Regions from separate parts of the Fictibacillus sp. 26RED30 genome, predicted to be linked through region 1. Evidence: riboswitches for the same ligand, from Rfam matches in the RefSeq annotation. Region 1 holds a riboswitch; each other region holds the start of a gene.
The links. Region 1 has a riboswitch for thiamine pyrophosphate ahead of tenA (thiaminase II). Riboswitches for the same ligand answer to the same signal wherever they lie in the genome.
Positions count from the first base shown of each region.

Region 2: linked by a shared signal. The riboswitch ahead of tenI (thiazole tautomerase TenI) and the one ahead of tenA (thiaminase II) in region 1 are both predicted to bind thiamine pyrophosphate.
Region 3: linked by a shared signal. The riboswitch ahead of thiD (bifunctional hydroxymethylpyrimidine kinase/phosphomethylpyrimidine kinase) and the one ahead of tenA (thiaminase II) in region 1 are both predicted to bind thiamine pyrophosphate.
Region 4: linked by a shared signal. The riboswitch ahead of thiT (energy-coupled thiamine transporter ThiT) and the one ahead of tenA (thiaminase II) in region 1 are both predicted to bind thiamine pyrophosphate.

Region 1 is NZ_JACZDV010000001.1:1,564,868-1,573,059, reverse strand. It holds gene gltB (glutamate synthase large subunit) at 1-1,600, shown strand, start outside; gene IHV11_RS08055 (glutamate synthase subunit beta) at 1,626-3,104, shown strand; gene IHV11_RS08050 (manganese-dependent inorganic pyrophosphatase) at 3,210-4,139, shown strand; TPP riboswitch at 4,275-4,382, shown strand; gene tenA (thiaminase II) at 4,468-5,172, shown strand; gene IHV11_RS08040 (ECF transporter S component) at 5,174-5,755, shown strand; gene IHV11_RS08035 (ABC transporter ATP-binding protein) at 5,769-7,220, shown strand; gene IHV11_RS08030 (energy-coupling factor transporter transmembrane component T family protein) at 7,204-8,001, shown strand; gene IHV11_RS08025 (hypothetical protein) at 8,031-8,192, opposite strand, start outside.
Region 2 is NZ_JACZDV010000002.1:310,383-318,574, forward strand. It holds gene IHV11_RS14255 (MoeB/ThiF family adenylyltransferase) at 1-453, opposite strand, end outside; gene IHV11_RS14260 (thiazole synthase) at 450-1,217, opposite strand; gene thiS (sulfur carrier protein ThiS) at 1,222-1,416, opposite strand; gene IHV11_RS14270 (FAD-dependent oxidoreductase) at 1,422-2,312, opposite strand; gene IHV11_RS21400 (FAD-dependent oxidoreductase) at 2,200-2,463, opposite strand; gene tenI (thiazole tautomerase TenI) at 2,447-3,067, opposite strand; TPP riboswitch at 3,137-3,243, opposite strand; gene IHV11_RS14285 (Ig-like domain-containing protein) at 3,357-5,681, opposite strand; gene IHV11_RS14290 (YjiH family protein) at 5,849-7,147, opposite strand; gene IHV11_RS14295 (hypothetical protein) at 7,350-7,619, shown strand; gene IHV11_RS14300 (alpha-amylase family glycosyl hydrolase) at 7,709-8,192, opposite strand, start outside.
Region 3 is NZ_JACZDV010000001.1:2,222,541-2,230,732, reverse strand. It holds gene IHV11_RS11380 (YecA family protein) at 1-759, opposite strand, end outside; gene IHV11_RS11375 (DUF4349 domain-containing protein) at 954-1,859, shown strand; gene IHV11_RS11370 (IDEAL domain-containing protein) at 1,991-2,221, opposite strand; TPP riboswitch at 2,589-2,694, shown strand; gene thiD (bifunctional hydroxymethylpyrimidine kinase/phosphomethylpyrimidine kinase) at 2,793-3,605, shown strand; gene thiM (hydroxyethylthiazole kinase) at 3,592-4,494, shown strand; gene thiE (thiamine phosphate synthase) at 4,491-5,168, shown strand; gene thiW (energy coupling factor transporter S component ThiW) at 5,171-5,683, shown strand; gene IHV11_RS11345 (hypothetical protein) at 5,752-5,991, shown strand; gene IHV11_RS11340 (winged helix-turn-helix domain-containing protein) at 6,189-6,773, shown strand; gene IHV11_RS11335 (hypothetical protein) at 6,770-6,979, shown strand; gene clpP (ATP-dependent Clp endopeptidase proteolytic subunit ClpP) at 6,995-7,576, shown strand; gene IHV11_RS11325 (MFS transporter) at 7,830-8,192, shown strand, end outside.
Region 4 is NZ_JACZDV010000001.1:1,855,779-1,863,970, reverse strand. It holds gene rlmN (23S rRNA (adenine(2503)-C(2))-methyltransferase RlmN) at 1-691, shown strand, start outside; gene IHV11_RS09500 (Stp1/IreP family PP2C-type Ser/Thr phosphatase) at 603-1,457, shown strand; gene pknB (Stk1 family PASTA domain-containing Ser/Thr kinase) at 1,454-3,487, shown strand; gene rsgA (ribosome small subunit-dependent GTPase A) at 3,490-4,380, shown strand; gene rpe (ribulose-phosphate 3-epimerase) at 4,380-5,027, shown strand; TPP riboswitch at 5,049-5,155, shown strand; gene thiT (energy-coupled thiamine transporter ThiT) at 5,247-5,816, shown strand; gene IHV11_RS09475 (thiamine diphosphokinase) at 5,813-6,457, shown strand; gene spoVM (stage V sporulation protein SpoVM) at 6,562-6,642, shown strand; gene rpmB (50S ribosomal protein L28) at 6,837-7,025, opposite strand; gene IHV11_RS09460 (Asp23/Gls24 family envelope stress response protein) at 7,260-7,622, shown strand; gene IHV11_RS09455 (DAK2 domain-containing protein) at 7,638-8,192, shown strand, end outside.

The DNA of each region.
Region 1 (8,192 bases):
CGAGGATATGGCCCAATTGATCCATGACCTTAAGAACGCTAATCGCGAAGCAAGAATTAGTGTTAAGCTTGTGGCGAAATCCGGTGTTGGAACGATAGCTGCCGGTGTTGCAAAAGGCGCAGCTGATGTAATCGTTATAAGTGGTTATGACGGTGGAACTGGAGCTTCACCGAAGACAAGTATCAAACATACTGGACTTCCTTGGGAGTTAGGACTTGCTGAAACACATCAAACGTTGATGCTTAATGGACTTCGTGAACGTGTCACCCTCGAGACAGACGGGAAGTTGATGACAGGTAAAGATGTTGTGCTTGCAGCATTGTTAGGCGCTGAGGAATATGGTTTTGCTACAGCACCACTCGTTGTATTAGGTTGTATCATGATGCGTGCTTGTCATCTTGATACATGTCCAGTAGGTGTAGCTACACAGAATCCCGAATTAAGAAAAAAATATATGGGTGACCCAGATCATGTTGTCAATTACATGAGATTCGTGGCTGAAGAAATTCGTGAGATCATGGCTGAACTCGGTTTCCGTACGATGGAGGAAATGGTCGGGCGCACTGACGTTTTAACAGTTGGAGATCGTGCGAAAAATCACTGGAAAGCGAAGCATCTCGACTTATCAAAGCTTCTTTATCAAGCAGACGGTATTCGTACGAAACAGACTTCTCAAAATCATAAGATTGATCAATCACTCGATATGAATGAGATCTTACCGAAACTGCAGTCTGCCTTAGAAACGAAGAAGGCTGTTTCATTCAACCTTCCAATTAAGAACACGAATCGTGTAGCAGGTACGATTGCTGGTAGTGAAATAACGAAACGATTTGGTGAAGAAGGTCTTGCTGAAGATACTGTAACGCTTAACTTTAGCGGATCTGCTGGACAAAGCTTTGGAGCATTCGTGCCACGAGGCATGACTCTCTATCTGAACGGCGACAGTAATGACTATTTTGGAAAAGGCTTATCAGGAGGCAAATTGATTGTTGCACCTCCTAAAATGGCTGAATATTTAGCTGATGATAATGTCATCTTAGGAAATGTTGCTTTTTATGGAGCAACGAGTGGTGAAGCTTACATTAACGGCTTAGCTGGAGAAAGATTTGCAGTTAGAAACAGTGGGGCTAACATTGTTGTCGAAGGAATCGGAGACCATGGCTGTGAATATATGACTGGTGGTCGAGTAGTTGTCCTAGGAGATGTTGGAAAGAATTTTGGAGCAGGTATGAGTGGAGGTATCGCTTATATCTACACACATCAGCCTCTTTTATTAAAACAATTGTGTAATAAAGAAGGTATTGAGTTTGAAAGATTAATGGATTCTGAAGAAACAGAAACAGTCAAGCAGATGATTATTAATCATTTTTCATACACTCAAAGTAAAAAAGCTTCAGCAATCCTTCAAAACTGGAAAGTGGAACAGTCACATTTTGTGAAAGTCATTCCACATGATTACAAAGAAATGATTAAGAAAATAGAAGAAGAGAAAATAGCTGGATATTCCGAAGATGAAGCGATTATGAACGCTTTTGAAGCAGGTTCAAGCGCAGCGAAAGCAAGTGGCAGACCTGGACCGACAAAATTAATCCTGAAATAAATTGAGATGAGAGGAGAGATTTTACATGGGAAAACCAACCGGATTTTTGGAATACCCGAGAGAAGAAACGATAGAGAGAAAGCCTCTCCAACGTCTTAAGGATTGGAAAGAGTATACAAAAAAACAACCAGAAGATATGTTAAAAAGGCAAGGCGCTAGATGCATGGATTGTGGTACACCTTTTTGTCATATTGGTATCGAGATTAATGGGGCTGCTGCAGGCTGCCCTATTAACAACCTGATACCTGAGTGGAATGATTTGGTTTATCGCGGAAAATGGAAAGAAGCGCTTGATCGTTTGATGAAAACAAACAATTTTCCTGAATTCACAGGACGGGTTTGTCCTGCTCCTTGTGAAGGATCATGTACAGTTGAATTAGCTGGACCTGCTGTAACCATAAAGAACATTGAAAAAGCAATTATTGATAAAGGGTTTGAAAACGGCTGGATCCAACCTAGGATTCCAGAAAGAAGAACAGGAAAAAAAGTAGCTATTGTAGGTTCAGGACCAGCTGGACTTGCTGCTGCTGACCAGCTGAACCAAGCGGGGCATTCTGTTACCGTTTATGAGAGAGCAGACAAAGCGGGCGGATTGTTAACGTATGGAATTCCCAATATGAAGTTGGATAAAGATGTTGTGGAAAGAAGAATCAAATTATTAAGACAAGAGGGTATTGATTTTATTCTTAACACAGAGGTGGGAAAAGATGTTACCTCTGAGGAACTAAAGATTCAATATGATTCTATAATTCTATGTACAGGTGCACAGAAACAAAGAGATTTAACTCTTCAAGGAAGAGAAGCTGATGGTGTTCATTTTGCTATGAACTATTTAACACAAGCAACGAAGAGGCTGTTGAACATCGAAGTTTCTGAACCACTTATTGATGCAGAAGGTAAGAATGTAATCGTAATTGGTGGTGGCGATACTGGTGCTGACTGTGTGGCAACGGCTCTTCGACAAAAGTGTAAGAGTGTAGTTCAATTTGGTAAGCACCCTAAACTTCCTGATGTGCGCAGTGATGCAAACATGTGGCCAGAGCAACCTAACATTTTCACAATGGATTATGCCTATGAAGAAGCTACTGCTCAATATGGACATGATCCAAGAGAGTACTCCGTTCAAACGAAAAAAATCGTATCAGATCATAATGGTCGATTAAAAGAACTTCATACGATTCAGATGAAAAGAACATCAGATGATGCAGGAAATATGGTTTTTGAAGAAATTCCTGGATCTGAAAAAATCTGGCCAGCTGATCTTGTTTTCATCGCGATCGGTTTTGAGGGTACAGAACTGCCAGTCTTAAAAGAATTTGGTGTTGAAGTTAAACATAACAAAGTAGATGCTGAACATGGTGACTATAGAACAAATGTAGATGGAGTATTTGCAGCAGGTGATTCTAGACGTGGTCAAAGTTTAATCGTTTGGGCGATCCAAGAAGGACGTGATTGTGCACGTCAAGTGGATCTATCGTTGATGGGAAGTACGATTTTGCCTTAATACTTTTTTCCATGCTACAATAAACTCCAAAAGCCAAAAGCTTTTTATATATGATAAAATAGGGCTTAGGCTAAAACAATTCTTTTATTTATAAGGAGTAGACGCATGGAAAAAGTACTTATTTTTGGACATAAAAATCCAGATACTGACACGATTACATCAGCTCTCGTTTACGCTGACTTGAAGACTAAATTAGGACAAAACGTAGAAGCTATTCGCCTAGGTGAGATCAATGGTGAAACACAATATGCATTAGATTATTTTAAAGCTGAACTTCCTCGTTTAGTTGAACATGTTTCTGCTGAAGCAAACGCGGTAATCTTAGTTGACCATAATGAACGTCAACAAAGTGCAAATGACATTGACAAAGTAAGAGTATTAGAAGTTATTGACCATCATCGTATCGCGAATTTTGAAACAAGCGATCCTTTATACTATCGTGCTGAACCTGTTGGCTGTACAGCTACAATCTTAAACAAGATGTACAAAGAGAAAGGCGTTCAAGTTGAGAAAAACATTGCCGGACTTATGCTTTCTGCCATTATTTCTGACTCATTGTTGTTTAAATCACCTACTTGTACAGAAGAAGATGTTGCCGCAGCACGCGAGCTTGCTGAAATTGCTGGTGTAGATGCGGAAAAGTACGGTCTAGAAATGCTAAAAGCAGGTGCTGACTTAAGTGATAAATCTGTTGAAGAATTGATTTCACTTGATGCTAAAGAATTTAACATTGGTGAAAACAAAATTGAAGTTGCTCAAGTGAATACGGTTGATGCTAGCGATGTACTAAAGCATCAAGAAGACTTGGAATCAGCGATTACTAAAGTGATTGCTGACAAAGGTCTAGACCTGTTCATGTTTGTTGTAACAGATATTTTAACAAATGATTCGACAGCGTTAGCTCTTGGTAAGAGATCACAATCTGTTGAAGAAGCTTATAACGTTAAATTAGAAAACAATACAGCCATCCTTAAAGGTGTTGTTTCTCGTAAAAAACAAATCGTACCTGTTTTAACAGAAGCGATGAGCAAATAAATGAAGATTTTAAAGGGTAATGCCATACTACGGCTTTGCCCTTTTACTTTGTTATACAAAGGTCGTGTTTCTTAAAAATAGTTGACAATCTAAAAGAGACTGCTATCATTTAAGACAGAAACCAACTATATAAAAACGAACCACTAGGGGTGCCTTTTATAAGGCTGAGATCAAAGTGCGACTTTGAGACTCTTAGAACCTGATCTGGATTATACCAGCGTAGGGAAGTGGTGTTGCGGAGTCTTTATTCCTGTTTTGAATTCTCCATATACAACCACTTTCTTAGCTGAGAGTGGTTTTTTTGTTGGATAAAACAAGGAGGATTCATATGAACACATTTACTGATATCTTGCGAGAAAGAGCGGCTTCTATTTGGGAAGCGAACCTTCAACATCCATTTGTGAAGGGAATTGCAGATGGTGACCTTTCTTTAGAACGCTTCAGGTACTATGTATTACAAGATTCGTATTATTTATCTCATTTTGCAAGAATACAAGCGATGGGGGCTGCAAGAGCTGAGGATTTGTATACGACTTCTAGAATGGCAGCACATGCACAAGGTACAAATGACGCGGAGTTAGGACTTCATGAGACATTTATGAAACAGCTTGGAGTGACAGAAGAAGAACTAGCTGATTTTGAACCTGCTCCCACTGCTTACCATTATACATCTCACCTTTACCGAGTTGCAGAGTCTGGAAGTTTGGGAGAAATTATCGCAGCCATTCTGCCTTGTTATTGGATCTATCAAGAGATTGGTGAAACATTCAAAGGGGCGACACCACAAGAACCCATCTATCAAGAGTGGATCGCTGCATATGGCGGTGAATGGTTCACAGAACTTGTACAAGAGCAGATTGATAGACTGAATCAATTGGCTGAAAAAGCAAGCGATGTGGAGAGAAATAAGATGATTCAACATTTCTTGATCAGTTGTCAGTATGAGTATTCCTTCTGGGAGATGGCTTATACATTGGAAAAATGGACGATTCCATTCAGCCTGACCACGTCGACGATCGGGAGTGAAGGGTAGTATGCAAAAGGGGTTAAAGTTAACGGATATCCTTGTAACAATCGTAATCTCTATCGCATTTGGCATACTGTATAAGATTTGGGGACCTCTGTATTATGCCGTAAAACCGTTTGGCCTTCACATCGATCAGTTGATATATGGGATGTGGTTCATGGCGGCGACAGTTGCATTCCTAATCATTCGAAAGCCTGGAGTTGCCCTATTGGCTGAAATTGCTGCTTCTTCAGGAGAATTTTTGATGGGTTCTGAATTTGGACTTGAAGTGTTACTATACGGACTCATTCAAGGATTGTTTGCAGAATTTATCCTATTCGCATTTCGTTATAAACGATTTGACCTTTTCATCATCTCACTTGCTGCACTAGGTTCATGTACAGGATCTTTAATCATGGACTTTTACAAAGGATATATCGGTGATCTTTCAACATGGAATCTAACATTATTTATCGTATTTAGAATAATCGGTTCTATCTTGTTTACAGGATTGTTTGCCGTTTCTATCGCAAAAGCTTTAGAGGCTACAGGTGTGACGAATTTAGTACGATCTTCGTCAAAAAAGGATCATGAAGCGTTAGATCAATAACTGAGGTGGTTGGATGACAAGCGTAACTTCTGTGAGAAATCTGAGATTAAAGTTTCCAGGCGAATCAAAAATGCTGTTTAGAGATATGAGTTTGTCTATTAATCGTGGTGAAAAAGTGCTTCTTCTTGGCACCTCCGGATGTGGCAAATCCACATTGTTGCAGGTTCTTTCTGGACTAGTACCACGAACAATTGATATTCCTATGAAATGTGATGACATACAAATCCCTGATCAATGGGGATTTGTATTTCAAGATCCTGATACTCAGTTCTGTATGCCCTATGTTGATGAAGAATTAGCATTTGTTCTTGAGAACTTGGAAGTGCCTCGTGAAGAGATGTCTAGCAAGATTTGTTCTTTATTAAAAGAGGTTGGTCTTGAGCTTGAGAACATTCATACACCGATTCAACATCTATCTGGTGGGATGAAGCAACGATTAGCGATTGCATCTGTATTAGCACTGAAACCAGATGTCATATTTTTAGATGAACCGACTGCTTTTATTGATGAAAAGGGTACAGAACAAATTTGGGAAACGGTAAAAAGAATATGGAAAGATAAGACGTTGATCATTGTTGAACATAAAATTGAGAAAATCCTAGATTTCGCTGATCGTCTCATTGTATTTACTCCAGATGGAGAAATTCTTGCTGATGGAAACACTTCAATGGTCTTTACTCATTATAAGGAAAAGATCAAAGAGTTTGGAATTTGGTACCCTGGTGCATGGGATGATTATAAACGAGAACCAATCATGAATAACAAGAAAGAACTACCAAACACCATGAAGTTACAGATTTTCAAAGGATATCGAAACAAAGAAGTTAAGATCGTGGTAGATCACTTAGTAGTCCATTCAGGAGAATGGGTCACAATAATGGGTGAAAACGGAGCAGGAAAGAGTTCATTATTATTGGCTCTGATGCAGCTCATAAAAACATCTGGAGACTATTTTATCAATGATGTACCTATTCGAAAAACGAAAGACATCTCTGGACTTCTTTACCTCGTATTTCAGAACCCTGAATATCAATTTTTAACAAATTCAGTTCATGATGAAATAACCTATGGATTAAAAAACGACCAAGAAATTGAATCCGATGTAAAAGAGATACTCTCTTCTCTGGAGTTGACAAGCAAAAAGGAGCAGCATCCTTATCAATTATCTGTTGGTCAGAAGAGACGTCTAAGTGTGGCCACTGCTTTTTTACAAAAACCAAATATTTTGCTTCTTGATGAACCAACTTTTGGTCAGGACTCTTTAAACACGTTTAAGATTTTGGAAATGATCGAACAAGAGCGTCAAAAAGGAACGATCATTCTCATGGTCACACATGATCATCATATTACCGAACGTTTTGCAACACGGTTATGGGAGGTACAGAACGGTAGAATTGTAACTGATCTTCAACTCAATAAAGGTGGTAACGTACAGAGGGGGATTCTGCATGAATTCATTATTTAGTGGGAAGTACACTTGGTTACACAGCATAAATCCATCTCTAAAACTACTAACAATATTGGGTCTGTTCATATTAGCCATCAACATTCATTATCTTAACTTCATGGTCGGTTTTTCTTGCGTGATCTTAACATTGTTTATATTTGGTACAGGATATTCTTATAAGCAATTACTCTTACTATCTCTGCCCTTTTTGTTTGTTTTTCTATCAACTTCTTCTTCCATGATTCTATTTGGAAAGGGAGAAACGATCTTGTTTAAATGGGCATATATTCAAATATCAGAGGAGAGTTTGATAAGAGGCATTCATTTAGGATTTAGAGCTTTATCATTTGCGATACTTGGATTGATATTTGCTTTAACTACCAAACCAGTTATGCTGTTTTATTCTCTCATGCAACAACTTAAACTGCCACCGAAGTTTGCTTATAGCTTCATGGCAGCCATTCGATTAATCCCTATCATGATTGAGGAATACCAAATTATTATCAATGCTCAAAGAGTTAGAGGAATCGAACAAAAAAATCACTTGCTTAAAAAAATAGAGAGGCTAGCGATTCCTTTATTATCACAAAGCATTCGTAGAGCTTATCGTATAGCCGTTTCAATGGAAGCAAAACGATTTCAATCGAACAGAAAAAGGACCTTTTATTATGAGGTCGGTTTTTCAAGAAATGATCTAATATTCTTATGCTATTTTCTTGTTCTGATAGGACTCGCCTATCTCCTTTCTAACCACTATCCATTCCTACCAAACACGGATGTGAGATATTTATCTGATTGAGAGACTGAAACTATATTCCTTCAGTCTCTTTATTTCATTAAGATGATGTTATCATTTTGTTTCATCAGCACGGTATGTCTGCCTTCTTTTATCTTCATATATATAGCGTTAGATACACGAAGCTTCTTACCATTCTCAAAGAAAACCATGTAATGTGGTTCTGTTACGAATGAATCTCCAATGCTAATTAC
Region 2 (8,192 bases), on a different contig from region 1:
TCCTACACACGCTCCATAAATCCACGGAACTTTATATTTCTGCGCCAAATCGTTGATCAACAACCGCGTCTCAAAATTATCGGTCGCATCCATGATCAGATCGATGCCAGAGATTAATTCTTCTGCTTCCTCAATCCCCATGTCCATCACTTGTGCCTGAATTTCTACTTCAGAATTAATCTGATTCAATCTATTTTTTGCAGCGACTACTTTTGGCAGCTGTTTTCTCGCATCTTCTTCCGAATAGAGCTGCTGACGCTGAAGGTTCGTCCAATCCACGTAATCGCGGTCAACAAGAACAATCCGTTTTACCCCTGCACGTGTAAGAGCTTCAGCACTCCCCGCACCTAGCGCGCCTGCGCCAACGATGAGCACGCTTTTTGTCCGTATTTTTGCTTGCCCCTCTATACCGATCGGGCTAAATAATTCCTGTCTTGAATAACGTTCATTCACTTCACACTCAACCCTTCTAAAGGACTGCTCGCTGTTGCCGTTTCTTTTCTCGGGATTCTTCCCGCTTCATACCCTAGCTTTCCAGCTTCTACAGCCATTTTCATCGCGAGGGCCATCTTCACAGGATCCTTCGCACCTGCAACGGCTGTGTTTAACAGCACACCGTCTGCTCCGAGTTCCATCGCGATCATCGCGTCACTCGCACTGCCGATACCGGCATCAACAATAACCGGAACCTTCGTTTGCTCGATAATAAATTTTAAGTAGAGCGGGTTAATGATTCCTTGCCCGGAACCGATTGGAGAAGCGGCAGGCATGATTGCATGTGAACCGAGTTCTTCTAATCGTCTAGCAAGGACCACATCATCTGACGTATAAGGAAGCACGATGAACCCTTCTTTTAATAGCTCTTCTGTTGCTTTTAACGTTTCCACTGGATCCGGCAGCAGCGTTTTATCGCATCCGATGACTTCTACTTTTACCATATCACATAATCCCGATGCTTTCGCCAGTTTTGCAATGCGTACCGCTTCTGCTGCCGTTTTCGCACCTGCTGTGTTCGGTAACAATGTGTATTTTTTCAGATCAAGCATCTCTAAAAAGTTTGGCTGGCTTTCTTCAAAGATGTTCATCCTACGAACCGCAAACGTCAAAATCTCTGAACCAGAAGCTTCTACCGCTTCTTTTTGTGTTTTAAAGTCCGGGTATTTGCCTGTACCTAAAAGTAATCGAGATGAAAAGGAATAGTGTCCAATGTTTAACATACAATCAACCTCCGCCAACAAATCGAACAAGTTCGATCTTGTCGTTTTCTTTTATTTGAGTTTCACTTTGTTTTTGATTATTGATGATCTCTTCGTTCACTTCTGCAATCACAACTTGGTCATGTAAGTTAAGGTGCTTCAGCAGATCTGTGATCGACTGCAAAGTGTCTGGCACCATGACCGTTTCTCCATTTATCATAAGTTTCACGAATGATATACCTCGCTTTCAATATGGTCGGCAATCCTTTTTCCAGTTATAGCAGAAAGCAGAATGCCATTTCGATAGTGCCCCGTTGCAAGAATGAGCCCCTCTTTATGTGGAGAAGGACCGATATAGGGTTGACCGGATAGCGTTTGGGGCCTGATGCCTCCCCATGCTTTTTCAAAAACAGCACCACTTAGTTCAGGAACGATTTGTTTTGCCTTCTCCATCAATTCAAATAGACCTGAAAATGTAACCTCTTCATTAAAGACGTGTGGTGTACTTGTCGCGCCAACAAAAATTCGATCTTCTCGCTTTGGAACGAGGTAACAGTTTTTGTATTTTACAGTACCTGTGAGTAGTGGAAGCTTCGTTTTAAAGGAAAGACATTCCCCTTTTACTGGCACCATTTTTAGTGAAGGCTCTATATCCGAGCTCCACACCCCACAAGCTACTATGATGGAATCAGCATGAAACGTTTCCTTCGTTGTTACGACACCTGTCACCCTGTTGCCAGTTTGGAGAAGCTGAACCACACTGGTATGCTCTCTAACTTCGGCACCGAGAATTTTTGCGGACTGATATAGGGCACGAATAAGCTTAACAGGTGACACTTGAGCATCTTTTTCAAAATAGAGAGCTCCCTTTACAAGTGGCGACAACGCAGGTTCTTTCCTAAGCAGGTCGTGTGCCGGGAGCCAGAAAACTGCTTCACCTTGATCTCGACGCTTGGTCGCTTCTCTTTTTAAATCAACCGCTTCTTCCTCTGTAAACGCGAGTTCATAAATCCCCTTCTGGATCGAAAAGCTCCTGTGATAAAGGGGTAAAAGAGTCCCGACTTTCTTTTGCGAGCCGATAGAGTGGATGATCGGTCTCAAACTCCATCTCTGCACCGAGCATGCCGGCTGCTGCACTCGACGCCTTACTTCCTACTGTTTCTTTTTCAAGAAGCAGCACACGTTTGTTTCGTTTACAAAGCTCATAGGCGATGGAACAGCCGATCACGCCGCCTCCAATAATGATGGCATCATACGTTGTGCGCATCCCACACCTCCAGTTGTTGTTTGTACAGCTTCACCGCTTGTAGTGGTGATTTTGCTTCTAAAATGCCTGACATCACGGCGATTCCAGATGCACCTGTTCCGATGACATTCCGTACGTTTTCTGGTGTAATGCCTCCGATCGCGATGACCGGAATTGTGATTTGATCTACCACACGTTGGAGCTGATCTAACCCTCTTGGCTCCGCATCACGTTTGGAAGAAGTCTTAAAAATATGACCATACATGATGAAGTCGGCGCCGTTTTGTTCAGCATCCTGTGCTTCTGAAACAGAATGGACTGAGCAGCCGAGCATCATTTCAGGCAGAGCTCTTCGCACTTGTGACACATCTAAACTGTGGTGTGTCAGCTGAACACCTTTTACACCTGTACAAAGCGCTACATCCACTCGATCATTTGCGATGATTTTAGAGGGAGGCACTCCAGCTTTCTGCAGAAGATGGATAAGATGACTGAGTTCTTTCGCAGACTTTGTTTTTTCTCGTACATGCAGCGCCGTGATGTACGGATGAATGAGTTTCGCTATCCTAACCAACTCTTCATCACTTTGCCTTCCCGTAGTAATTACATGAAGCTGTTTTTCCATAATAAAAAACCACCTCCTTTATGCAGCAAAGAGGTGGTTTCACAGTTTTTAATATTTATAGCGAAGTATCTGATCCACACACCACTTCCCTACGCTGGTTCTAACCAAATCAGGTTCCAAGGGTCTTAAAGTTCACTTTAATCTCAGCCTTAACAAAGGCACCCCTAGTGGTAATGACTATTTAGTTTTCTATACTACTATTCTATCGATAAAGGGCTTTCATCACAACCCGTTGGAGAAAATAGGTACAAAAAACCAGCCAAAGTATGATACTCTGACTGGTGTTTATCTATTTTCTAGCTTCCTTTATATAAACCTCTACCCTATCACTTTTGTTTTCAGCAGCATCCGCTGCATTTAAAAACAAAATGGCATGATTTTTTTGTTTGATAAACTTAACCACAAAGCTTCCCTTTTCATCTGCTTTAGAGGAACCAATCACATTTCCGACTTTATCAGTAACTGTAACTGTTGATTGCGGTTCTGCCATACCTGCAATCGTTTCCTTTGTCACTTTAACAACGGTTGGAGCTTTAGGCGCTGTTTTATCTAAAACTGTAATTGTAATAGCATCTGACTCGTTGCCCGCTGCATCAGCAGAGCTTACTGTTAATAATGTGCCCACTTTTTGTGATGGGATTTCAACGGTAAAGGTACCATCTTTGGTCGCCTTGCCTTTTGCCAAAAACTCTCCATCTGCTAAAACAGTGATTGTTGAAAGCGGCTCCGCATTGCCCGTTATTATAGCAGTATTATCGCTAACTTCATTAACAAAAGGGATGCTTGGAGCAATCTTATCGTTGTTTACAAAAAGCTTACCAAATTCAGCTGGATAGTCATCACTACTGTATGAATAATTCGCTTCGTTTCCAGCTAAATCTATAACTCTTATATGTTTCACAAGCCAATCTCCATACTCAGCATCATTAGGTATTGGTATTGAGATGTGCATCAATCCGCTTTCATCCAAATAATCAGAGCTTCCTTTTAACATATGAGTACCACTTGGACTCACTAATTCAACTTCAATATAAGCTGGTACGGTTTGAGAATCTTCAGCGTAAATTGTTAGTTTTGCTTCTTCGTTACCTTTTACTTCTGGTGTTTGGAAAATTACTTTATTAATTGTTGGAGGTGTAAAATCAAATTCCGTGTTTTCTACAGAAAACGTATCAAATGTATTTGGATAGTTTTCTGCTGAATACCTATTATCTAAAACATTACCTGCAAAGTCTTTAGCGATAATTTTAGAAACTCTCCATTCACCTGGTTCAGTGTAAGGCGGAATTGTAAACTCTCCTATAAAGATGCCTTCATCGTTAGGAAAAAGGGCTGTGCTCGTTTCTCCTTTACCGGTAGGGCTCGTCATGTAAATCTCAATACTTTCGATACCACTGTTATCGTCACTTGCCGCAACTCTTACTGTATTTGAATCTTCAGTAACCATTGAATCTTTTTCAAATGTTACACTTTCAATCATTGGTGCATTCACATCGTCGTTCTCGTTTATAACCAAAAATGTATCAAATCCAACTGGATACTCTTCTTCATAATACTGATGATCAACATTTCCTGCATTGTCCTGTGTGTATACATTCCAAACTTTAAACGTTGAATCTTTCATATAAGATGGAACAACAAAATTGGCTGACCATGAACCCTCTTCATCTGGATAGATTCCATCTATATAAAGTCGTTGTCCCATCTCATTTCTCATTTCTACTGAAAGAAAGTTGATTCCAGAGATGTCGTCTTCTGCTACAAGCTGAATGGTATTATCTTTGCCTGCTTCTACGCTTTCATTTACAAATTGAATGCTTGATACCGTTGGTGCTGTATTGTCAGGATTGTCGTTCATCACTTGAATAGTGTCAAAGAATGCTGGGTACTCACCCATATAATCGTCCCAACTATACTGATTGCCTGCTGCATCACCAGCATTTACCCAATCCACTCTCCATTCACCAGGGTCTGTAAATTGCGGAACCCACCACGTGGCTTCAAACGTTCCATCTTCTGTTTTTATAAAATCAGTTACGTGATTATTTCCGCGTCCAGTTGTATTATAAAGCCCAAGAGTTATCCACTCTACTCCTGAATCATCAATTGCTGTTACAGTAACCTTTGTAAAATCACCGGCTTGCACTTGTTCTTTTTCAAACGTAATCGCATCCACAGTTGGTGCTGTTACATCTACTTCTTGCACTTCATTTAATATAGTAAAGTCGTAATCTTCAGGTTGCTCAATTTGTTCACGTTTAAACGTACTACTGTTATAGCTGTCATCGTATAGATAAATACTTTGAAGTTGCCACGTACCAACTTCTTCTAAAGAAGTAGCTGTAAACTGTCCTTTCCAATGGTTTGGACCTGATAATTCAATTACATGCTCTTCTCCCTGCGGAGACAGATACGTGAGACGCGCTTCCAGCATAAAATAGGCAGAATCAGGTGCATAAAGATCAAACCAAACCTGTTCGTTTATTTTTGCTTGTTGCGGACTTACTGATAAACTCTCATACCTCGGAAAGTCATCGTTTGCAAAACTAGTAAAAGGAAAAATGCTAAACACCAAAACTGCCATTAAAAATAATGAACCTAATTTCCTTTTCAACTCTTTCTTCTCCCCATTCCATTCATATCACTGCTTCATTATCATACAATAACAACTGGAAAAATAAAGATATATTTTGATAATTTCAGAAAATAGTTCTTGATTACTAAATAACATAAAAAAGGTGCTGCTGAAACACTTCAGCAGCACTCTTACGAATCTATCTTTTATAGAAGCAGATAAGCCAGTGGAGTCGCTAGGATTAACGCTAGCACCGTACGCTGGAACCAGATCAGCACAAGCTTCGGCACACTCACCGGAATTTCTGTAGACAACACACATGGAATACTCGCTGAGAAGAACAAGATAGAAGCTACAGAAACTACACCGATTACAAATTTCGTGACAAGTGCCGCTTCCGCTACTAAGAGTGCTGGCAGGAACATCTCAGCAACACCGATGGAAGCCGCTTTTGCAGCAAGCATGGCATCCGGAAGCTGCAGCGCCCATGTGATCGGATAGAAAACGTAGCCCAGCCAATCAAAGACAGGCGTGTATTCTGCCAACAAAAGGGCGATTAAACCGACACTCATAATGGAAGGCAATATACTCATCGCCATTAGAAAGCCATCTCTGAAATTAGACCAAATATTTGTAAAAAATGCAGGAGCATTCTGAGATGAATCCATCGCGTTTCTCCAAGCCGTTTGCAAGTATTTCTCATTCACCTCTTCTTCCGGCTGACCTTCCCCACCTGAATACGTATCATCCATTCTGCTTAACGGACGAATTCTCACTGTGATGGCCGTTACTAAGAAAGTGACCACAAGCGTCGTCCAGAAGTAGGTGTTCCACATCTCCATCAAACCTAGCGTTTTCGCCACAATGATCATGAACGTTGCAGAAACGGTAGAGAAGCCTGTTGCAATGATAGCTGCTTCTTTCACCGTATACTTTCCTTCTTTAAACACGCGATTTGTGATGAGTAGACCAATTGAGTAGCTTCCAACAAATGAAGCGACGGCGTCGACCGCTGATCGGCCCGGCGTTTTCCAAATAGGTCTCATGATCTTTTGCACAAGAACCCCTATGAATTCCATCAGACCATATCCCACAATAAAGGCTAGGAATACAGCGCCGAGTGGAACGAGCAACCCAACAGGGATCACGAGTTTCTCAAATAAGAACGGTCCCATGTTCGGATCGCTTAACCAGCTCGGACCCCATTCAAAATAAAGAAGGACAGCTGCAACGAGTCCTACAACTTTTAACAAAGAGAACGTAGTTGTAACTCGGTCTTTGTTCCACGTTTTTTTGTAGAACGGATAAACAGCACCGAGCAATATGACGAGCAATGCATAAAGCGGCACTGCTTCACCCGCCGTATCCCTTACCCACGTTACAAGGTGATCGAGTGGGATCGACGACTTTCCTTTCACTGTGATCGGAATGAAGAACATGAAAATACCAACTGCACTGAACAAAAGAAATTTTAACGAATGAGACCAAGAACCCGCAGTTTTCATTACTTCCAACTCCCTTTCCGCTTGATAAGCCTGCACTTGTCAGGCTCTCTCTACATCTTATCGGGACAAAGTTCGAAATATGACGAGTCGTGCTTGTACAATTTTTATAGGTTATCTTCCCTTTTTGTGTCTTTATATGTCTGATGACAACGTGTCTAGGGAATAACAGTTACATAATCAAAAGAACAGGAGTGTTTTGTGCATGAAGTATTTTATCAATGTGAACAAAAGTGTAGAAGAAGAGTATGGAAAGATGTTTGTATATGATCCTGAACACAACAAGGAGAACGAAGACGAGCTGGAAGTGTTGAACAACTTGGACGAACAGGATCAGGGTAAGCCTTATATTTTTCCGAAAAGCTTCTTGTTAGAAGTTGCGGCTGAGGATTACGAGAGATATGCGGAGGCGAAGAGAAGTAATCAAGATGTAGAACGTGTGACTGAAAACATTTTAGAGAAGTACCGGAATTAGATATTTTATAAACGAGTACTCCGTATGGAAATACTCGTTTTTTTATGAAAAAAGATGCCGCTTCTCAAGAGAAGCAGCATCCTACCAAACTAATTCTTATTAATTGTCATCACGATATCCTTCGTGTTCTTTGCAATCGCGCCGCCGTCATTTTTGAAAATAGTCGTTTTATTCTCTTCTGACGGTTCGATATGGATGTTCAGCTTGTTCTCTCCTGCACTTAAATTCACCGTGTGTGAGAACGTCATGTCATCGTTGATCGTAACCGGCTGACCGTTGATCGTCATTACCCCTTCTTTGATGGCATTTCCTTTTAGGGTGATCGTGTCAGATGTTACAGTCTGGCCATCTGTATGAGAGGTCACAACAACCGGCATGTCGATCCATCGTAAAATCTTATCTTGAACGACCATCGCATTGCCGCCTTGGTTCGTGACAACAAAACTCAAGTCTGTTCCTGTTGCACCGTATCCGTAATAACTTACATCATCATCGTTCGGATTACCCGGTGTATGGTCAGCAAGTCCTTCTTGATCCCAAGAGCTGTTCTTGGCGTATTTGTAGGTAATGACT
Region 3 (8,192 bases), 660 kb from region 1:
ATCTTTAAAATCCGCTGTTTCTTCTGGTTTTTCAACTTTGGTAGATGTAGCGTCAGTTTCCTTCTTCTCAACTTGAGATTGAGGTACACCAGCACTAATATCGATCAAAGCGAGTTGCAGAACAGCAGGGAATTCGTTCTTGAATGTAACTTTTGGATCTTGGTGAGGCTGAATCTTTTCTATCGCTGTTTTTAGCGGCGGAAGTTCAGTCATCGGCATTTCTACATATCCAACGTAAAACTCATGGTTGATTCCGTTTGAAACGAGTGTTCCAAGTAGTGCACTTTCTGTTTTTGGCTTTTCAGCAGCATTGATCGTGACATCATACACCGCCTCTGTCCAAATATCCTGAACGGTAAAGATGAATCCTGTCTTTTGCTCTAAAACTTTATATAGTGAAGGTGCAGCAGTTGTCCAGCCAGCTAGAATTTCAGCTACTTCTGGTTTAACAGAACTTTTCACTTTTTCTACATAAAGTTGAACAGGGGTCTTGTTTTCCTTAATCTCGGAGCAAAAGATCTCCCAACAAACGGCAATGTTTGCGTATGTTTGTTCTTGCTCTTTAGCAACAGGGTATTTTTTCACATACTTAGAAGTACGTGCAGCTAAATCCTGCTGATAGTTCTCTAGAGCATATTTGATGAGTCCTTCTTGATGAAAGGATACTTCACGTGTTTGCTCTTCTTTATGTAAGCAACATTTTTTATATTTTTTTCCGCTGCCACAATAGCACGGATCATTTCTTCCTATCATTGACATGCTATTCCTCCAGTAAACCACTTACTTATCCTGTACATACTAGCATAAATCGGTTTTTTTTCAAACTACAAATCATCAGACACTATTTTATCACAAAAATGTCTCGGAAAAAATCATTCAATAGGTTGGTTTTTTTGGGAACTGAAACCTTTTTCTTGTAGAGAGCGTCTAAGCGAGAAAGGGGGAATTACGATATGTGGAAGAGATGGAAAATGTGGGTATTCATAACTGTGTTTTTGTTGAGTGCATGCAGCAGCGATAGCAGTTCAAAGAGTGATAAAGCAATAGACCGAGATAGTGGCAGCAAGTCTGAAGCAAACATGGATACCTCTACAGAAGAAAGTCAGAGTTCTGAATCTGAAAAAGGAAAAGATGAGCAACAAATGAAGAACCAAAGAAAAGTGATCTATCACGCTGATCTTGAGATTACAGTAGATAGATTACAAACCTCTATGGAAGCCGTTCGGAAAAAGTTAGAGACAATGGACGGATATATGGTTGAGTCGAACACGAGTACAGGAGAGAAAGATTATGAATCTGGTGTGATGGTTGTTCGTGTACCGATGAAAAATTTTCGTCCTTTCTTAGACGAGGTTCGAGGTTTGAGTAAGGGGACTCCAAACGAAAATATTCGTGGAGAAGATGTTACGGAAGAATACGTTGATCTATCTTCACGGTTAAAAGCCAAACAACAAGTAAGAGAGCGGCTTGAAGCATTCATGAAGAATGCTCAGAAAACAGAAGATTTGTTGAAGATATCGGGTGATCTGGCTGCTGTTCAAGAAGAGATCGAACAGGTAGAGGGTCGTTTGAATTTTTTACAAAACCAAAGTGATTATTCAACTGTTACGATACAATTTGAAGTGAAAAATTTAAATGCGAAAGCACTTGAAACAGAAGGTTTAAATACGTGGGCAAAAACAAAGGTCCTATTTATGGATACAGTTAACTTTTTAATGTCTGCTATTTCGTTTGTTGTAGTAAGTTTATTGGGTCTTGCGCCGATCTGGGTGATCGTAGTCATTGTGATTTATATGTGGTGGTTGAAACGGAAAAAAGAGCAAAAGAAAAAGCCGGAATCACCGACAACTTTGACTTAAAAAATAGGTTTTAACCTGTCAGTAACGGGGACGTCAGAAACACCCTCTGCAGCACGGATGATTCCACCGTTTGCTGAAAGGGTGTTTTGGCTTTTACGGCACCTTTTTAGAGAGTGTGCCGCCCAAAAGCACTAACTGAGAAACGCTTTGTACTCTGCGCTCAATTTCATGAATCGTTCTTTATCTTTTGTATCCAAGGCATTGTCAATTTCTCTTTCATAATATTCTCTGTAATAATTGTGAAGGGCCTCATCCAGTACCATTTGGGCAATAAGGCTGAAGGCAAATGGGTCTCTTTTTTGTTGTTTGTACTGCACCATTTCATTTTGGTTCTTGTTAAAAGAAGCATTTTTGTCTTTCATCCTGTTTCCCTCCTTAAATTATCTCCCTATCCAATTAACCTTTTATGTTTCTAGGTTTCTACTAGTATACTGAGCAAGATGCCTAATGACAACCATTTTGTTTGAAAATTCAGAAAAAATTTCTTTATTGCTTCTAAAGTACCTTTCTTTCACCACCTTCTGGGAAAAATGTTAATGAATTGTAATTTTTATTTCTGGTAAAAACTATTTGTTACGAATGTTTTATTTCTATGTTTTTTATGTTGTAATTCTGTGTTAGTTATTATTTCCCCGTATTTCAAGAGGGTTAAACTTTTTGAAACCGATAACCTAAAAAATATTGACATTATTGTTTATGTATGAGTAGGATTGTGTTAACTCAATATTGTTATTTCGCTAGGGGTGCTTATTCTAAGCTGAGAGAAGGTTATGACTTTCGACCCTTTGAACCTGATCCAGTTCATACTGGCGTAGGGAAGCGGCGTGGATAAACTATCGTTTCCTTTATGATTTGAAAATTTAAGCCACCCGCTAAATAAGCGGGTGGCTTTTTTGCATAGACAACTAGGAGGTAGAAGTTATGGCACATTTGATAAAAGTTAGTAAAGCCCTCACGATCGCAGGATCAGACAGTGGCGGGGGAGCAGGCATTCAGGCTGATTTAAAAACGTTTCAAGAATTAGGTGTGTACGGTATGTCGGTTCTTACTGCAGTTACTGCTCAGAACACAACAGGTGTCCAAGGGATATTTCCAGTCGCAATAGAGGGATTAGAAGCTCAGTTGAAGTCAATAGGGACTGATCTGACGCCGGATGCCATTAAGACAGGAATGCTTTTTTCAGGTGAGTATATCGAGAGAACAGCATATATGATAAGGGAATTTCAATGGGAGAACGTAGTCGTTGACCCAGTCATGATCGCAAAAGGAGGCGCAACGCTGTTAGGTGAAGAAGCACTTCATGCGATGAAAACATGCATGCTTCCACTCGCAAAAATCATCACACCTAACATTCCAGAAGCAGAAGCATTAACAGGGATAAAGATAGACTGCATTGAAGCTAGAATTGAGGCGGCAAGAGTTTTATTTGACGCTGGTGCTGATCATGTTGTTGTTAAAGGTGGACACTTTGGAGATGGTGAATTTGTATCAGATCTTGTCTTTAATGGCATTGAAATGATCGAACTTGTAGAGAAGCGGATTCAAACAAAAAATACACACGGAACAGGGTGTACGTTCTCAGCGGCTATAGCAGCTGAGCTTGCCTCTGGCAAGAAAGCAGAGAATGCGATAGTGTGTGCAAAAAAATATATACAAACCGCTATCGAACATGGAATTGATGTTGGTTCAGGTCATGGACCGGTCAATCATTTCGCTTATAGGAGGGTTACACATGAACAATACTAGAATACAAGAATGGAAAACGTTCGTATCACAGATCAGAGAAGAAAAGCCGCTCGTTCATCATATAACGAATAACGTAACCATGAACTTTCTAGCTAATGGTGTCCTCTCAGCAGGAGGAAGTCCAATGATGGTGCATGACGCATGTGAAGTAGAAGAAGCAGTAAGTGTGGCCGATGCTTTAGTACTAAACATCGGTACTTTAGATGAAGCATCAGCGAAATCTATGATACTCGCTCTACGAAGAGCAATGCATGCAGAAGTGCCAGTAGTCCTCGATCCAGTGGGGATAGGATTATCATCATTCAGGCAAGAGCTTGTAAGGAAGTTATTGTTTGAATATTCAGAATTGAAGGGGGTCAGACCCCAAACAATTCTGACAATTTGCGGTAATGCTGCTGAGATGCAGTTTTTGGCTGAAGGCGCATGGGAAGGCAGAGGAGTAGATGGTGATCTAGCTAACTCAGAAGAGGATCTCATCAAGCTTGCTAGAGCTGCTGCGAAGCAAACAGGCTGTCTTATCGCCATGACTGGAACTAAAGATGTTATTTCAGATGGTGAAAGAGCAATCGTACTTTCTCATGGAGATCCGATGCTCTCCTATGTCACCGGGACAGGATGCTTTGCTACATCAATGGTAGCTCTCTATCAGGGAAATCGGAAAAAAGAAGTTACAAAAGCTAAAGTTGACCTTCCGATACTAGAACGAACAGCACTTGCGCTATTGATGCTCACTAAGGCGGCTGAAGAGGCTGTGAAAACGGCCAAAGGCCCTGGAAGCTTTCAGCAAAACCTTCTCGATCAGCTCTATAGTTTAGAATCTACTCATGAGATATTTCACGGATCCATCCACTGGCAAGATCACGTGTTGAAGGAGGGAGCGAACCGATGAAAACTCAAGCAAAGACACGTTTACAACAAGATCTATCACTCTATTATGTAGCAGGGACGAAGAACTGCTGTTCACCAGAAGATTTTTATCGTATTCTTGTGCAAGCGATTCAAGGTGGAATTACCACGTTTCAGTTTCGTGAAAAAGGTGTTAACTGCTTGAGTGGTAAGAAACAGTTAGAAATGGCAAAGCGTGCAAAGGAAATATGCCACAAACATGATGTGCTATTTATCGTGAATGACGACCTAGATTTGATGAAAGCTGTTGATGCGGATGGACTTCATGTTGGTCAAACAGATGGTAATCTGGCGTATATTCGTAAAGAAACAGAAGGTAAACTTTTAGGTGTGTCAGCTCACACACTTGCTGAGGCGAAGGATGCCATCGAACATGGAGCCGATTATATTGGTGCTGGCCCGATCTATCAGACGAGTACAAAACCTGATGCGAAGAAACCTGTAGGCGTTGATCTAATCGCAGAACTTCGCAGCAATCAAGTGAACATTCCGCTTGTTGGTATCGGCGGGATTACGCTGCAAAACGCGAGTGAAGTCATTAAGGCAGGTGCGGATGGTGTAGCTCTAATCTCAGAAATAAGTGGTGCAGTTGATCCTTCTTCCGCTTCAAGCAACCTGCTTTTTGCTATTCAAACAGCGAAAAGAGAAGTGAAGTGAAGATATCTGTTCAAAAACTTACTGTAATGGCTATGTTAGTCGCGATCGGGACGATCTGTTCACATTTGTTATATATTCCTGCTGGAGTAGCAAAAGCGTTTCCCGTTCAGCATGCGATCAACGTGATGGCTGGTGTGATGCTCGGACCCATTCCGGCGGTAATCGTCGCATTCAGTATCGGTTTGCTTCGTAACTTAATTGGAATCGGCTCTCTGCTTGCTTTTCCGGGGGGAATGATCGGTGCATTTTTGGCCGGTTACCTTTATAAAAAAGGAAAAAAATACACGTTCGCAGTAATAGGGGAATGGGTTGGAACTGGAATTATAGGAGCTGTTATAGCAGTGCCGGTTGCTACTGTTTTCTTAGGATCAAAAACGGGTGCATTCTTTTTTGTCACTCCTTTTTTGGTTAGCTCCATCATTGGTGGAGTGATCGGGTTGCTAATTTTCCGTCTTCTTTTTAAAAATGCAGCGGCAAAAAACTGGCTAGGATCGAATGAAGAAAAAGCTCTATGAAGTTATGCACCGGATAGGCTCACATACCGTACAATGTGTACTATCAACCTGAATAGGGGGAAGATCGGATGAAAAAACGTCCAAAACCCTGGGTGTATACAGAGATGGTTCTTATGTTTTTTGGACTGCTTTTAGCTATTTATAACGGTAAGACTTGGGAAAATCCCACTGTATTATTTTCAATCTTGATGGTGATCTTTATCTTTCGTGCAGTTGAGCGAAAAATTTTTAATCAAAAAACTGAGTTTTGGTTGAACACAGGAATGGCCACGGTCTTTTTCATTCTTGGAATCGTACCGTTTGTATAAAAAGGATAATGTATAGAAAGCAGGCTGAAATGAAAATCAGTCTGTTTTCTTTATTTTTAGGCAAACGTATATTTTTTTCAAATCTTTGACAAAATGATACTGAACGTAATAAAATAATTTTACGTAAAGAAATATTTTTATGTAACGAACATATATTATTGTGAAGTGAGGTGATGAGAGTGAAGAGGAATCAAAGAATGCCAGAGACGTTTATTGTCACAGAACCGGAACAAGCAGCTGCACTATTGCATCCTGTAAGATCTGAGCTCATAAGTTTGTTAAAAGAGCCGCGTTCTGCGACAGAGCTATCAAAAAGAATGAACGATTCCGCTCAAAAGATTAATTATCATCTTAAAGCACTTGAAAAAGTGGGCCTTGTGGTTCGCGCAGGCACAAGGAATGTTAGGAACCTTGTAGAAGTTCTATATGTAAGTGCCGGCCGTTCTTTTTTATTGTCAGATTCATTAGGTCTCTCTTCTGATACGATAAAAAAACTCCAAGATCAAACCGCTCTTGCTCATGTGTTATCCCTTACAGAGAAGATGAAGCGGGATGCCATTTCTTTAATGGAGCAATCGGAGGAAGAAGAGATACCAAGCGCAGTAGTAGAAATGGAACTAGCACTTTCTACCATGGAACACCGCAATGCATTTTTACAGGAATATGCAGATATGCTCACCACTCTCATACAAAAACACCACAGACCAAACGAAGAGAACGCAAAAGTGTATCACGTTTCAATGGCGATGTATCCAAAACCTGAAGGAGGCGGCACAACGTGAATAAGAAGAGCAAAGGTACTGTTATCCCGATCAATTCTGAAGTGGCAAATGAGGGTGCGAACATCATTCCTATGAAAACGGAAGTACAGGTGAAAGAAACAGAAACGGTGCAGGAGCCGGCTAAGATCATTTTTATCACGTCAGGATTTGGTAAAATACATGTTTCACCAAAAACAAATACAAACCCAATGGCAATTGCAGCCTAACTAGGAGGAAAACAGATGAATTTAATCCCTATGGTAGTAGAGTCGACAAATCGTGGAGAGCGATCTTATGATATTTATTCGCGTTTATTAAAAGACAGAATTATTATGCTAGGAAGTGCGATCGATGATAACGTGGCAAATTCTATCGTTGCTCAATTGCTCTTCTTAGCTGCTGAAGATCCGGATAAAGATATCTCCATCTACATCAACTCACCAGGAGGTTCTGTTACAGCAGGTCTCGCAATCTACGACACGATGCAGTTCATCAAACCAGATGTTTCAACGATCTGTATCGGGATGGCGGCGTCAATGGGAGCTGTACTCATGGTAGCTGGTGCAAAAGGAAAACGCTACGCGCTTCCGAACGCAGAAGTGATGATACACCAGCCATTAGGCGGAACACAAGGGCAGGCATCCGATATGGCAATTCACGCGAAGCGCATCCTGCAGACTCGTGAGTTGTTGAATAAGATCATCTCTGACCGTTCGGGTCAACCGATCGAGAAGGTAGAAAAAGACACTGACCGTGATTATTTCATGTCTGCAGAAGAAGCATTGAAATACGGGATCATTGATAAAGTGATCGAGAAGATCTAAGAGATAGAAGAGAGATAAGTGCATGGTAGCCAGTCGTGATCAACGACTGGCTTTCTTATGTACTGATGGGGTCAGTCCCCAAACAATTTATTTCCCGTCTTGGTTTAAGATTTTCTCTACGGGTGTTTGTTTCATTTTGAACTTCAGATGCATGCCATTTCGTTCTGATCAGGCTGAATATGGTAATCTAATGTAAGTTGCATTGTTCAACAGTATATGAGTTTGCAAAGATAAACGAAAGAAGGAATGAAGCATGTCAGCTACCACAGGCAAGTCAACAGATACTTCTAACCAACAAAAAACGATCTATTCTATTCTTTTTGCGATAAGTTTTGTGCATTTATTAAATGACTCTATGCAGGCGGTTATTCCAGCCATCTTTCCAATTTTAGAGAAATCAATGAATCTTTCATTTACTCAGCTTGGTTGGATTGCTTTTACTTTAAACATCACGTCTTCTATCATGCAGCCAGTGATTGGTTGGTATACGGATAGAACGACATCACCTTATATCCTACCTGTTGGTATGATGGCGAGTTTAATAGGTATGTTAGGCATCGCGTTTGCAGATTCCTTTTACATGATCATATTCTCGGTAGTTGGAATCGGCTTAGGG
Region 4 (8,192 bases), 290 kb from region 1:
TTCCACATTAGGCGGACTTAAACGTAATCTTCTAGCTGGTGAGATCGTAGCTCAAGTGCTTCAAGTTCAACGCGCGCTAGATGAAACAGAAGAAAGAGTAAGTTCAGTAGTTGTTATGGGTATCGGTGAGCCTTTTGATAACTATGAAGGGCTCATGTCGTTTCTGAAGATTATCAACCACGATCAAGGCCTTAATATCGGAGCTCGCCATATTACGATCTCCACGAGTGGTGTTGTACCTTACATCTACAAGTTTGCGGACGAGGGCATGCAGATCAATTTTGCAATCTCCCTGCATGCGGCGAACACAGAGACGAGAAGCCGATTGATGCCAGTAAACAGAATGTATCCGTTAAACGAATTGATGGATTCTATTCGTTATTACATTAAAAAGACGGGACGCCGTGTGACGTTTGAATATGGTTTGTTCGGTAAAGTTAACGATTCCGTAGAACACGCGAACGAGCTAGCAGACTTAATCAAAGATATTAAGTGTCACGTAAATCTTATCCCAGTAAACTATGTACCAGAAAGAGACTATGTCCGAACACCGAAAACACAAATTTTCAAGTTCTTAGAGACGTTAACCTCCAGAGGCATTAATGCCACCATCAGAAGAGAACAAGGACATGACATTGATGCTGCATGCGGTCAGCTGCGTGCGAAGGAACGTAAAGAAGAGACGAGGTGACGGGAAGATGCAAATTGCCTTTCAAACAGACGTTGGAATGGTAAGGAAGCATAATGAAGACAGCGGGGAAGTGTTCACAAAGGGTGAACACTTTCTTGCAGTTATCGCAGATGGAATGGGTGGACATAAAGCAGGAGATATCGCTAGCCAAGAAGCCCTTAAAGTGATGAAAGATGCATGGTCTCAATTTGAAGAAAACATGGAAAACGTAAAAGACTGGATCCAGAACGTTTTAAAAGATACGAATAAACATATCTTTGATTTTTCTCAGGAGAATCCTGAAACTAGAGGTATGGGAACTACGGTTGTGGCTGCTTTAGGTACGAATAAAGAAATTACAGTCGCACATATCGGTGACAGCCGATGTTATCTGTATTCGAATGGGGAACTGAAAAGAGTAACGGATGATCATTCACTAGTCCAAGAACTAGTGAAATCTGGTCAGATTACAGAGGATGAGGCAGAGATTCATCCAAGAAGAAACATGATCATGAAAGCTGTCGGTACTGATGAAACCGTAGAAGCTGAGTTTAATACGATCACTTGGCACAACGGTGACTATCTTTTGCTTTGTTCGGACGGTCTATCAGATAAAGTATCTTCTAAACGTCTTCAAGAAGTGTTTGAAGATCAAATGGAATCCGTTACCGAGAAGGTAGAACGATTGATCACTTGGGCAAAAGATGCCGGTGGAGAAGATAACATTACTGCTATCCTTATACAGAACAGTGCTGACACAGAAACAAAAGGGGAAGCAATAACATGATAGGAAAAAGAGTCAGTGGCCGCTACAAGCTTTTAGAAGTTATCGGTGACGGCGGAATGGCCATCGTTTATAGAGCAAAAGATTTAATATTAGATAGAGATGTAGCAGTAAAGGTTCTACGATCTGAGTTTAATAAGGACGAAGATTTCATCAGACGATTTAAAAGAGAAGCTGAATCAGCAACGAGTCTTAACCATCCGAACATTGTGAGTATCTATGATGTTGGAGAAGATGAAGAGATCTATTTTATCGTGATGGAATATGTGCAGGGAAAAACACTAAAGCAATACATAAAAGAACATGGCAAGATCTCGGTAGAAGAATCTCTGCATATTATGAAGCAGATCGTTTCAGGTATGGCGGTCGCTCATGATCATGGAATCATTCATCGCGATATTAAACCGCATAATATATTAATTACTGATAACGGTACAGCAAAGTTAACAGACTTTGGAATTGCGCTCGCTATTACTTCAGCAACGATCACGCATACAAACTCTATTCTTGGATCTGTTCACTACTTTTCGCCTGAACAAGCAAGAGGCGGTATCGCGAACGCAAAATCTGATATCTATTCTTTCGGAGCAGTACTCTATGAAATGGTTACAGGAAGAGTTCCGTTCGTTGGAGATTCGCCGGTGTCGGTTGCTTTAAAACATCTCCAAGAAAACGTGATCGAACCACGAAGATTGAATCCTGAAATCCCACAGAGTGTGGAGAATATTGTTTTAAAGTCGTTGGCGAAAAATCCTTTAAGAAGATATGACAGTGCTGATGAACTGTTGAGGGATATGAGTTCAGCGTTAGATCCAGACCGTATGTATGAACAAAAGTGGAACGAAGAAAACGAGGAAGATGAGAAAACAAAGTACATTCCTCCTATAGTCGTGCCACCAATCGAAACACCTGTGAAGAAAGCAGAAGAAGAAAGAGAAAAAGAAAAAGAGAAAAAGCCCGAAAAACCTAAGAAGAAAAGAAACTGGTGGCTTATTTTACTTATATCACTTCTTTTGTTAGGCGGTGCGGGAATAGCTGCTTTCACGATGATGCCTTCTATCTTTTATGTTGAAGAAGTCAGTGTTCCAGATGTAGCGGGAGAAGAATATGTAGATGCTTTTGATAGCTTGAGAGCCGAAGGGCTTGAAGTGAAACGGCAGGAAGTATTTGATCCCGAGATTGAAGAAGGTCTTGTAGTAAGGCAAGATCCATCTCCAGGAACAAAAGTGAAACAGCAAGCAATCGTTACGTTATTCGTATCAAAAGGACCTGAAAAGGAAAATATGCCTGATCTAGAAGGCTATAATATAGAAGATGCGAAAGAACGTTTGAAAGAAGATGGCTTCTCACAGATCAATATCGACTATGAAGAATCAGACACAGAGCCAGAAGGTACTGTGCTCGAACAAAGTCCTGATCGTGATGAAAAAGTAACACCTGCAGAAACTGAAGTTACACTAACAGTTAGTTCTGGAACACCAACCGTTCAAGTTGAAAACTTAATAGGTGCGACAGAACAAGATGTAAATACGTTTGCTAAGAATGCTGGTCTTACCGTTGAATTTTCAAAAGAGTTTTCTGATACGGTCGAAAAAGGAAGAGTGATCTCACAAGAGCCATCTCCTTTTACGCAAGTAGAAAAAGGAGCAACGATCTCTGTCGTTCTTTCTGATGGCCCAGAAGAGTCAGAAGAGCCTCCTGCTGAAGAGGAACCACCCGCCGAAGACCGTACAGTGACAAAGGATATCGAAGTTAAGCTAGATAAGAAGAACAGAAGAGAACCAGTTACAGTAAGGATTGTATATTCCGATAAAAACGCTTCAAATGAAGTTTTTGTTGAAGAACAGATTACAGACAAAAAGAAATATCAGCTGCCTCTGACGATCGCTGAGGGAGGTTCTGCTTCTTACGTTGTATATATCAACGGAAAAGAAGAGGAATCGGAGACGATAAACTATGATGATGCTAAAAGTGCTAACGCAAGAATGAGTAATGATAATAATGATGATGAGGAAGGGGACGATGGTGATTAAGCATGCCTGAAGGAAGAATTGTTAAAGCGCTCGCTGGTTTTTATTACGTTAAGGAAAATGGTAAGGCTGAAGTTTTCCAATGCAGAGGAAGAGGTAATTTTCGCAAAAAGAAAGTAAATCCATTGGTAGGGGACTGGGTAGAATACGAGTCAAGCAACATTACAGATGGATACATTCTTGATGTGAAGGAACGCAAAAACGAGCTAGTTCGTCCTCCTATCGCGAACGTGGATCAAGCCATTCTAGTTTTTTCAGCTACAGAACCAGATTTTAGCACGCTTTTATTAGACCGCTTCCTTGTTCATATTGAAGCGAACGATATCTTACCTGTTATTTGTATCTCAAAAATGGATCTTATACAGAAACCTGAAGAGATCGAGGAAATCAACCATTATATAGAGGCGTACAAAACATTAGGTTACGAAGTCATTCCAACTTCGACGAAAACAGATGATAGTCTTGAAATGTTCTATCCACTTTTCAAAGATAAAGTTACCGTGTTTGCAGGGCAGTCTGGAGTTGGTAAATCTTCCCTTTTGAATGCGATCAATCCAGAGCTTATGCTTGAGACAAATGAGATTTCAAGCCATTTAGGCCGAGGGAAGCACACGACTCGTCATGTGGAACTCATTCTCTTTGGTAATGGCTTAGTTGCTGACACGCCTGGGTTCAGCTCGCTAGATTTCTTAAATATTGAAGCGGAAGACTTATCGATGTACTTCCCAGAAATGGACGAGCTTCGGGGCGATTGCAAATTTAGAGGGTGCTCACATACGTCTGAACCGAAATGTGCAGTTAAAAAAGGGGTAGAGGACGGAGTCGTTCCAAAGTTCCGCTACGACCATTACGTAAGTTTTTTACAAGAAATTAAAGATCAAAAACGGAGGTACTGATGATTAAAATAGCTCCATCTATTCTGTCGGCTGACTTCTCAAGGTTAGGCGATGATATAAAAGCTGTAGAAGAAGCGGGTGCTGATTATATTCATGTTGATGTGATGGATGGCCATTTCGTACCAAACATCACGATTGGACCACTTGTTGTTCAAGCGATCCGACCTGTTACAAAACTTCCGTTAGATGTACATCTCATGATTGAAAATCCAGATCGATACATTGAAGAGTTTGCAAAAGCAGGTGCTGATATTATTTCTGTGCATGTTGAAGCATCACCTCATCTACATCGAACGGTTCAACTTATTAAACAACAAGGTGTAAAAGCGGGTGTGGTGATTAATCCAGCAACACCAGTCGATTCTATCAAACACATAATACAAGATGTTGACCTTGTATTGCTAATGACTGTTAATCCTGGTTTTGGTGGACAAGCGTTCATAGAGAGCGTAGTGCCCAAGATCAAAGAAGTGTCCGATCTCGTACAAACACAAGGATTGAACGTTGAGATTGAAGTTGATGGCGGCGTAAATCCAGAAACAGCTCGTCTTTGTGTGGAAGCTGGTGCGAATGTATTAGTTGCTGGTTCTGCCATTTATGGGAAGAAAGATTTAAAGGATGCAATAAAAGCCATTCGTGGTGTATAATTGATTAAAGAAAATTAAATAAGCAACCACAGGGGGAGTCCTTTAAAGGGCTGAGAGGGGAGTGTTCTCCCGACCCTTTGAACCTGAAGCTGGATCATACCTGCGTAGGGATGTGGAGTCGTATGACTTTTTGAATGTATATCTAAAAAGCAACCGAGCTCACATGCCGGTTGCTTTTTTTGTTTTTCTTTTAGCATAGAAAATAGGGGGTTATCATGTATGAAAACAAACAACATATCATTATTAACAGAAATCGCTATCATGTCTGCTTTATCATTGATTTTAGGTTTAATTAAATTTGCTGGTCCTTGGCCACAAGGTGGTTCTGTTTCGTTAGAGATGGTTCCAATCTTTTTAATGGCTTTTAGAAGAGGGCTAAAGGCAGGGGTGCTTACAGGCTTAGCTGTAGGACTGCTTCAGCTTCTTGTGAATCCTTACGTTATTCATCCAGCACAGATGATCTTAGACTATCCGTTAGCGTTCGCTCTAGCGGGCGTTGCGGGGGCATTTGCACCGTCTATCACTCAAGGTGCCAGCAGGAGAACGTTCTTGATGGTTATAGGAATTTTCGTAGGTTGCTTGTTAAGAACGATCTCACATGTATTATCAGGGGTTATATTCTTTAGTGATCTAGCAGAAGAGATGAACATATGGCTCTATTCGTTCTTATACAACGGGTCGTTCATGGTCGTTATTTTCGGGATTACTGCTCTAGTCGTTATACTACTAACAAACACAGCTCCTAAACTACTGCACGCTGCTCATAACGGTCGCCATCAAGCAGCATGAAGATAAGCATAGTTGCAGGAGGTCCGGAGCATTTGATTCCTGATTTGAAGCCATATGATCTATCATCGGATCATATTTGGATCGGTGTCGATAGAGGAACCCTCTTTTTATTGAGAAATGATATCTTTCCACTGTATGCATTTGGTGATTTCGATTCTGTTTCAGATGATGAGAGAAGAAGTATAATGAACTCTTCGATAAAAGTGAATCAATACCGATCAGAAAAAGATTCCACTGACATGGAGATCGCATTAGAGTGGGCGTTGAAACAGAATCCAGAACAAATACTCATATTCGGTGCGACTGGTGGAAGGTTAGATCACGAACTGATGAACATCCAACTTTTATTTAAAAGTCGGAACAATCATGCAGATGTAAGGATTAAGGATACAAGGAATGAGATCTCACTTCATCTACCTGGATGTTATGAAATTGAGCAAGATCACAGATACTCATATATCTCATTTCTAGCTCAAAGTGAAGCAGTAACAGGCATCACCTTAGAGGGATTTAAATACCCGTTAGACCAAGCTAAACTTCAGGCTGGTTCATCGTTATGTGTTTCCAATGAGCTTGTAAATAAAAGTGGTACTTATTCTTTTGACTCCGGCATAATATTGATGGTAAAGAGCCGTGATTAAAAAATCACGGAATACAGGCCCCAAAGCACCTTTTTATAAAAAGGGGAATAAAGTATTTATTGTTTAGCTCTTATCATTTTTTATGGGCCTGGAGGAGGGGTAAGATGAAATTTTATACCATTAAACTTCCTAAATTTTTGGGAGGCTTCGTACGTGCCGTCTTAGGTTCTTTCAAAAAAGGATAACAAACAAAAAAAGCGCCTGTGCGCTTTTTTTGTTTGTTTTTTATGAGTGGTTCTATGAAAGTAGTTGCTTTCCGCTCCAGATTGGATGATTTACTGTCCAGTTTAAAGAAAATACTGTCCGCTTGAATCTATTTTGGTCATCAAAGAGCTTTTTGGGCAAAGAAAAAAACAGCAGCGGTTGCTGCTGTTTTTATTTATACACGTTCAACTTTGCCAGATTTAAGGGCACGAGCAGATACGTATACGCGTTTAGGCTTTCCGTCCACAAGAATACGAACCTTTTGGACGTTAGCTCCCCAGCTTTTCTTTGATTTGTTCATTGCGTGAGAACGCTTGTTACCAGTTTTAGGTCCTTTTCCAGTAATAAAACATTTACGAGCCATGTAGGTGAACCTCCTTTACAGCAAAAAAGCTTTGCATCAATTCAATCGTATGTTAAATACTAAATAATATTAGCATGACTTCAGTAGCAATGCAACATATTCGTAAAAGGTTTTCAAGTAAATTTCCTTGACAATACTATTTACATAGTGTGAAATGTAGTAGTCCTTTCAAAATAGGCTGATGTATAGTAAAATATTTGTTAGCCATTTAACAAATTAAAGGGGGATATAAGCATGTCCATTGAAATGAAAACAACCTATGGTCAAATTGATATTTCTAATGAAGTAATTGCCACTATAGCCGGTGGAGCAGCAATTGATTGTTACGGAATTGTTGGCATGGCATCAAGGAAGCAATTAAAGGATGGAATAACTGAACTTTTAGGACGTGAAAATTTCTCCCGAGGGATCGTTGTTCGACAAGAAGAGGATGAAGTACATATTGACATGTACATCATCGTTAGTTATGGAACAAAGATTTCTGAAGTGGCTCATAACGTTCAGAACAAAGTGAAATATACCCTGGATCAAATGCTTGGTTTGGCGGTTGACTCAGTCAATATCTACGTTCAGGGTGTCAGGGTGACAACCCCTTAGTTAGGAGGAAGTTTTGTGTCTTTAAAAGTATTAGATGGAAAAAAGTTTTCAAAAATGGTACTCGAGGGTGCTTCAAACTTAACACGGAATGCAGCAATGGTCGACGCACTTAATGTTTTCCCTGTACCAGATGGCGATACAGGAACGAACATGAACTTAACGATTACTTCTGGTGCAAAAGAAGTAGAAAAAAACACGTCTAGTCAAATTGGCGCTGTTGCCAGTGCTTTTGCTAAAGGCTTATTAATGGGAGCGCGTGGAAACTCTGGTGTTATTCTTTCACAGTTGTTTAGAGGATTCTCTAAATCAATCGAAGGAAAAGAGACGATTAACGCTGCTGAATTTGCCAATGCATTTGATAAAGGTGTAGAAACTGCTTATAAAGCAGTTATGAAACCAGTAGAAGGTACGATTTTAACTGTAGCTAAAGACGCTGCAAAAAAAGCAGTTAAAGAAGCTAAAAAATCAGACGATATTCTATACATTATGAAAGAGCTTGTTAAAGAATCGAAAGCTTCCTTAAACCGTACTCCTGATCTACTTCCGGTTCTAAAAGAAGTTGGCGTTGTT